DNA from 2 places in the Pseudomonas sp. GW822-FHT04C11 genome. Region 2 is predicted to be linked to the other one. Evidence: riboswitches for the same ligand, from Rfam matches in the RefSeq annotation. Region 2 holds a riboswitch; the other holds the start of a gene.

Region 1 (3,358 bases), on a different contig from region 2:
GATCTGCCGTTGTGTCAGGTCTGCGGCGGCAGTTCCCGGCAATTCCGGCGGCAAGCCCAGGGTCGGAGCGAGGACGAAGGTCGCGTAACCGGCCAATCCCCAGAGCAGGCCTTGAGAAGTGCGAGTCGGCGCGCGCAGGGTGTAGAGACCCGCGAGCATCAGCGCAAAACCGACGGCGACCACCAGATTACCGCCAGTGGTCGACAGCACGCGCTGCCAGCCATCTTCCGGTTCCCAAGCCTCTGCATCGTGGGTGTGGCCAGCCATGGCGCCTTCGGCATGTTCATGGACTTCAGCCGCCGGGGCTTTTTCGTAGGTCTCCGCCTGCAGAATCAGCGGCGCGACCCAGAAGCTTTGCAGCAGGGTCAGCAGCAGGGCGGCCAGCAAGCCGGTGAAACCTGCGGTTTGCGCTATACGCTTGATCATCTCGGCAGGTCTCAGTGGCACGGGAACGCAGAACTGTGACGGGTATCGTGGGCGGCGTTGTGCACCGCGTCGATGTGCGAGAAACCGGCGAAATACACAAGGCACGCGCCCAGAATCGATGCGCCAATAGCGGCAACGAGGCGTTGGTTCAGGGTGGAGGTGGTGCTGGCGGTGACGTGGCGAGTGCTGCTGATGATCGACATGGCGCTTCCCTCTGGTCAGTCAGTGGGTGAATCGAGCGCATGTAAACCCCCGCGAGCCGGGCACGCAGAGGCTAAAACAGCGCCCGCCCACCGCGGGTTTGTTATTGATGTGTTGCGGGCCGGTCTCCGGGCTCACGAGGGGCTGGCATTCGCCGAACCTGCAAGAATCGCCTTCCCATGCCGAACTGCTGGCACAGTGGATCTGATTCTTCGCTCGCTTACCGTTGCGGGGGCAGCACCGGACTGACATGGCTTTTGAGTAAAGCACATGATTCACCGGTTTCCCGTTTCACCCTGTGAAGGGCACCCGTAACAAGGCGTGTAGGAGAGCATGGGCGAGGGCGGGGCGTCAATTGGCACGCGTTCTCAGTTGAGATCTAAGCAGAACCCTGTGGCGAGGGAGCTTGCTCCCGCTCGGCGGCGCAGCCGTCGTAAATCGTGTGCACGCGGGGTACTTGCGGGAATGAGGGGCCGCTTCGCGACCCAGCGGGAGCAAGCTCCCTCGCCACGGTGGATCGCGAACATTGACCCGCCCCGATGCGATGCGTAGCCTTGCGCTTTCGAGGTTCTTTGGCGCGTGCGCCGAAGCTAAGAAGGGAACGCGGTCGATGCCGCGGCTGCCCCCGCAACTGTGAACGGTTTTGTTTCTGCCATGCCACTGCGCTCTTTTGTTTTCAGGCGCGGGAAGGTGCAGGAACCGCCAGTCGAATGACTGGCCCACCGTCAGCCAGGAGACCTGCCTCGATACAGATTCTCACTACAACCGGGCGGGGTGATCCGGTGGCGAATTCTTCCGCGCGCTCAAGCGCTGCCGGTTGTCGTCCCGTATGCCCGCCACCTTGCCAAAGGGCATCCGATGAAAACACTGGCCAAACTTCCCGTCACCATCGTTACCGGCTTCCTCGGTTCGGGCAAAACCACCTTGCTGCGACACATGCTCGATAACGCCCAGGGCCGGCGCATCGCGGTGATCGTCAACGAGTTCGGCGAGCTGGGCATTGACGGCGAAATCCTCAAACAATGTTCCATCGGCTGCACCGAAGAAGAAGCCAACGGCCGCGTGTATGAGCTGGCCAACGGCTGCTTGTGCTGCACGGTTCAGGAAGAGTTCTTCCCGGTGATGCGCGAACTGGTTGCCCGTCGCGGCGACCTCGACCACATCCTTATCGAAACCTCTGGCCTGGCCCTGCCAAAACCGTTGGTCCAGGCCTTCCAGTGGCCGGAAATCCGCAGCGCCTGCACCGTGGATGCGGTGATCACCGTGGTCGACAGCCCGGCCGTGGCCGCCGGCACCTTTGCCGCCTTCCCGGACCAGGTCGACGCCCAGCGCAAACTCGACCCGAATCTGGATCACGAATCGCCGCTGCACGAGCTGTTCGCCGACCAACTGGCCAGTGCCGACCTGGTGATCCTCAACAAGGCCGACCTGATCAGTCCTGCGGATCTGGCCAAAGTGCGCCTGGAAGTCGCCGAAGAACTGCCACCAGCGGTGAAGATCATCGAAGCCAGCAGCGGTCGTTTGCCGCTGGACGTGCTGATCGGTCTGGGCGCCGGCTCTGAAGAGCACATCGACGGACGTCACAGCCACCACGACCATCACCACGATGGCGACGACCACGATGATCACGATCACGACGCCTTCGATTCGATTTCCATCGAACTGCCGCAAGCCGACGAAAGCCTGTTGCTTGACGCCCTGACCCAATTGGTGGTTCAGCACGGCATCCTGCGGGTCAAGGGCTTCGCCGCGATCCCGAGCAAGCCGATGCGCCTGCTGATCCAGGGCGTGGGTACGCGTTTCGACAAGCACTTCGACCGTCAGTGGGGCGCAGACGAAGCGCGCAGCACCCGTCTGGTGCTGATCGGCCAGCAATTGGACGCCGTCTTGCTCGAAGCGCAATTGCGCGCCGCGCTCAGCGTTTAACCCATGCACCTGCTCAGGACCCAGCCCGGCGGTTTCGTCTCGGATGACAACATTGCCGACCTTGGCCAAACCCCCGCCGAGCTGGTGATTCTGTGCAGCGGCGACTCCAGTCTGGCGCTGCTCGCCGAAGCGGCGCAGCAGTTGCCCGAGGACTATCCGAGCCTGCGTTTGGCCAACCCGATGCAGGTGCAGAACCACGCCTCGGTCGACTTGTATGTCGACGAAGTGCTGCGCCACGCCAAGGTGATTCTGATCTCGCTGCACGGCGGGATTGCCTATTGGCGCTACGGCATCGAACGTCTGGTGGAGCTGTCGCAACGCGGTGTGCAACTGATTCTGGTGCCGGGCGATGACCGTCCTGACCCGGAGCTCAGCGACCTCAGTACCGTGCCTGTCGAAGACCGCGAGCGGCTTTGGCACTTTTTGCGTCAGGGCGGCATGGGCAATGCGCTGGATTTGTATCGCTGTCTGGCCAGCCGTTGGCTGGGCCGCGATTACCACTGGTCCGAACCGCAGACCCTGCCGCGTACCGCGATTTACCACCCACACAAAAGCAACGCGACGCTGGGCGATTGGCAAGCCGACTGGCAGCTTGATCAACCGGTGGCGGCGGTGCTGTTTTACCGTTCGCACTTGCAGGCGGCGAACACCGCTTTCATCGATGTTTTCTGCCAGCGCTTGCAGGCAGCGGGGCTGAACCCGCTGCCGATAGCGCTGGCCAGTTTGAAAGAGCCCGGCTGCCTGACGGTGGTCGAAGACTGGCTGGATGAGGTGCAGGCCTCGGTGATTCTCAACACCACCGGGT
Region 2 (3,358 bases):
CGCCGATGGATTGGACGGGAAATAAAAGTGCACATAAGACGCCGTCATCCGCCCGTCACGGTAAACCGCCTCGGCACCGCGCCCGCCGTTAGGGCTCAGGCCGCGAGCGATCGGCTCAAGCTCGGTGCTGGTCAATGAATGGTGGTACGTGTGGCCGCGCAACGCGCCTTCAGGTAATTCGACCGCTTGCAGGGCCAACGCGGCCAGACGCTTTTGCATCACCGCATCACCGGCCAGCAGCCCCAGCAACTCAGCGCGCGTGCCATCGACATCGGTCAGTGAGTCGAGCAAATAGAGCATGCCGCCGCATTCGGCCAGCAACGGCTTGCCAGCGGCGTGGTGTGCGCGAATCGCATCGAGCATTGTGCGGTTTTCAGCCAACGCCACGTGGTGCAATTCCGGATAACCACCGGGCAGATACAAGCTGTCCGCTTCAGGCAGTTCACGGTCATGGATCGGCGAGAAGAATCGCAACTCGGCGCCCATCGCCCGCAACAAGTCGAGGCTCGCGCCATACGTGAAGGCAAACGCTTCATCGCGAGCCACCGCGATTCGCACAGCGGCCAACAATGGCTCGGCGGTAATCACGTCAGGCGCAGCGAACTCGACGGCAGGCGGCAATGCCACTTCGCAGCTGCTGGCCAACGCCTCGGCCGCAGCGTCGAGGCGCAGATCGAGGTCATTCAATTCACTGGCCTGGACCAGCCCCAAGTGACGGCTAGGCAATTCGATTCCGGTTTCCCGGGACAAGGCGCCGTACCAGCGCAAGCCTTCAGTGAGGCTGCCTTCGAGCAATTGCGCGTGACGCAAGGTGCCGACGCGGTTGGCCAAGACACCAGCAAACGGCAAGTCCGGCTGATAACGTGCGAGCCCCAACGCCAGCGCGCCGAAGGTCTGAGCCATGGCGGTGCCATCGATCACGCCCAGCACCGGCACACCGAAATGCCGCGCCAGATCGGCGCTGGACGGCGTGCCATCGAACAACCCCATCACGCCTTCGATCAAAATCAGATCAGCCTCAGCGGCGGCTTCCCACAACAGCCGACGACTTTCCTGCTCGCCGACCATCCACATGTCCAGTTGATACACCGGCGCACCGCTGGCGCGCTCGAGAATCATCGGATCGAGAAAGTCCGGACCGCATTTGAACACCCGGACCTTGCGCCCCTGATTGCGATGCAAACGGGCCAGCGCCGCGGTGACAGTGGTCTTGCCCTGACCGGAAGCCGGCGCGGCAATCAGTACCGCCGGGCAAAAACGCGGCTCACTCACAGCTCAACGCCTTTCTGCGCTTTGATCCCGGCCTGGAAAGCATGCTTGATCATGCCCATTTCGGTAACGGTGTCCGCCAGTTCGATCATTTCCGGCTTGGCACCACGACCCGTGACTACCACGTGTTGCATCGGCGGACGCGCCTGCAAGTCGCTGAGCACCTGATCAAGGTCCAGATAACCGTGCTTGAGGGCGATATTCAGTTCATCGAGCACCACCAGACCAATGGCCGGGTCACGCAGCAATTCGCGGGAGACGTCCCATGCGGCCTCGGCGGCGGCGATATCGCGCTGGCGATCCTGGGTTTCCCAGGTGAAACCTTCGCCCATCACGTGGAAGCGCACTTGTTCCGGGAACCGCCGGAAGAACAGCTCCTCGCCGGTACTGCTGCGCCCCTTGATGAACTGCACCACGCCGCACTGCATGCCGTGGCCCATCGCCCGGGCGAGCATGCCGAACGCAGAACTGCTTTTGCCCTTGCCGTTGCCGGACAGGACCAGCAGCAAGCCGCATTCATTCGGCGAGTTGGCAATGCGCTCATCGATCACGGCTTTCTTGCGCAGCATGCGTGCCAGATGGCGTTCGTCACGATCGGGGGAATCAGTCATGGGGGGAGCTCTCCGTTGAGGCTGGATAACGGCGGGCAGGCATAGAAATAGACGGCAAGAAGCCTGGCATCGCCCACCGTGATGCCGCTGGATGGATCAGGCCGGTCTCCGGGCTCATAAGCGGCTGACGCCTGACTGCGCGCCTTCCCATATCGACCTTCGACACAGTGGCTCAAAGCGCAGCTTTTACTCATTTACCGTTGCGGGGGCAGCGCCGGGATCGTCGCCCGCTCTGTCAAAGAACGCGCCCTCACCGGCTTCCCTGTTTCACTCGGTCGACCACAGGGTCACAGAGCACCTGAAACAAGTCGCGAAGGTTAGAGGGTTGGGGGTGGAGCGTCAATTAAAGCCGGGGGCTCATCAATGGATAGAAACCGATCCCGATCAATAAACTGGCGCCAATCTTGTGCCACACTGAAAGCGGTGATATCAAAGAGCCACAACCTTACATTACAAGAACAAAGAGGGGGCAACATGCAAGGCATGATCATCAGTAACCCGAAGCTGGAATTCCTGCGCCCGGTACTGGAACGCTGGTTCGAGTGCATCGACCGTTACAACGCGGTACGCGGCGATAACGAAAGCCCTTACTGGTTTGACGAACGCGCCAACCTGAGCCTGCTTTCAGCGGCGGCGTGGATGGCAGAAATGGTCACCCTTGAACAGACTCCGACAAAAAAGCAGATCGAGGAAGGCGAGCGTAATGGCCGCGCCGACCTGTTTATCGCCAGTGGAGAAGAACGCGCCTACCTTCAAGCCACGCAACGCTGGCCGCGAGTCAACAACCTGAATCTGACCCAGGCCTTGCTCGATGTCGTGAGCGATGCGAAAAAAATCAGCTACGCCAGCGACCTGAAGCTCGGCTGCCTGTTCGTCGCCCCACAAAAAGCCCAGCACAGCCCTACGCCGGAAGAACTCCAGGACATGGTCGACGATCTGCAAAAGGAACACACCTGCGCAGTGGCCTGGTACTTTCCCTACGCCTATCGCAAATTGCACAACGAAGCCGGCAACTACCATCCGGGCATCGCGGTATTGCTCAAAGAGGCCCGCGGCTGACAGGTTGAACCTTCCATCGATCAGGTTCCTCTATGATGAGGTGATGCATTCATAGGGAAATCAGCATGCTCAAGCCTCGATTCGTCCTTGTTATCGCCATCGCCGGAGGGCTCGCCGCCTGCGGGGAGTCCGCCACCTTGCCAGTGTCGGACGGCACGGGCCCATCGCCCAAGCTGCCGGAACCGCACAAGACGCTGATCCCGACAGTGAACATCGCACCGGCGGTCGGCTGGCCAACGGGCGCAAAGCCGATTGCCGCGCCAGGCACTCAGGTGGCGGCATTTGCCGAAGGACTTGATCATCCACGCTGGCTCTATGTACTGCCCAACGGCGACGTGTTGGTGGCTGAAACCAATGCGCCACCCAAGCCCGACGACAGCAAAGGCATTCGCGGCTGGGTCATGGGCAAAGTCATGGGC

Evidence for each region. A riboswitch is a leader RNA that binds a small molecule or an ion and turns the genes downstream of it on or off. The one in region 2 is predicted to bind cobalamin.
Region 1: another riboswitch for cobalamin. It lies ahead of cobW (cobalamin biosynthesis protein CobW); the one in region 2 lies ahead of cobO (cob(I)yrinic acid a,c-diamide adenosyltransferase).

Annotation. Positions count from the first base shown of each region.
Region 1 is NZ_JBXAMS010000004.1:261,423-264,780, reverse strand. Features, by position in the region: gene AC1RJ3_RS09015 (CbtA family protein) at 1-426, opposite strand, end outside; gene AC1RJ3_RS09010 (CbtB domain-containing protein) at 438-629, opposite strand; cobalamin riboswitch at 730-955, opposite strand; cobalamin riboswitch at 1,176-1,387, shown strand; gene cobW (cobalamin biosynthesis protein CobW) at 1,486-2,553, shown strand; gene cobN (cobaltochelatase subunit CobN) at 2,557-3,358, shown strand, end outside.
Region 2 is NZ_JBXAMS010000009.1:9,742-13,099, reverse strand. Features, by position in the region: gene AC1RJ3_RS16265 (cobyrinic acid a,c-diamide synthase CobB) at 1-1,272, opposite strand, end outside; gene cobO (cob(I)yrinic acid a,c-diamide adenosyltransferase) at 1,269-1,880, opposite strand; cobalamin riboswitch at 1,963-2,197, opposite strand; gene AC1RJ3_RS16255 (hypothetical protein) at 2,355-2,939, shown strand; gene AC1RJ3_RS16250 (PQQ-dependent sugar dehydrogenase) at 3,005-3,358, shown strand, end outside.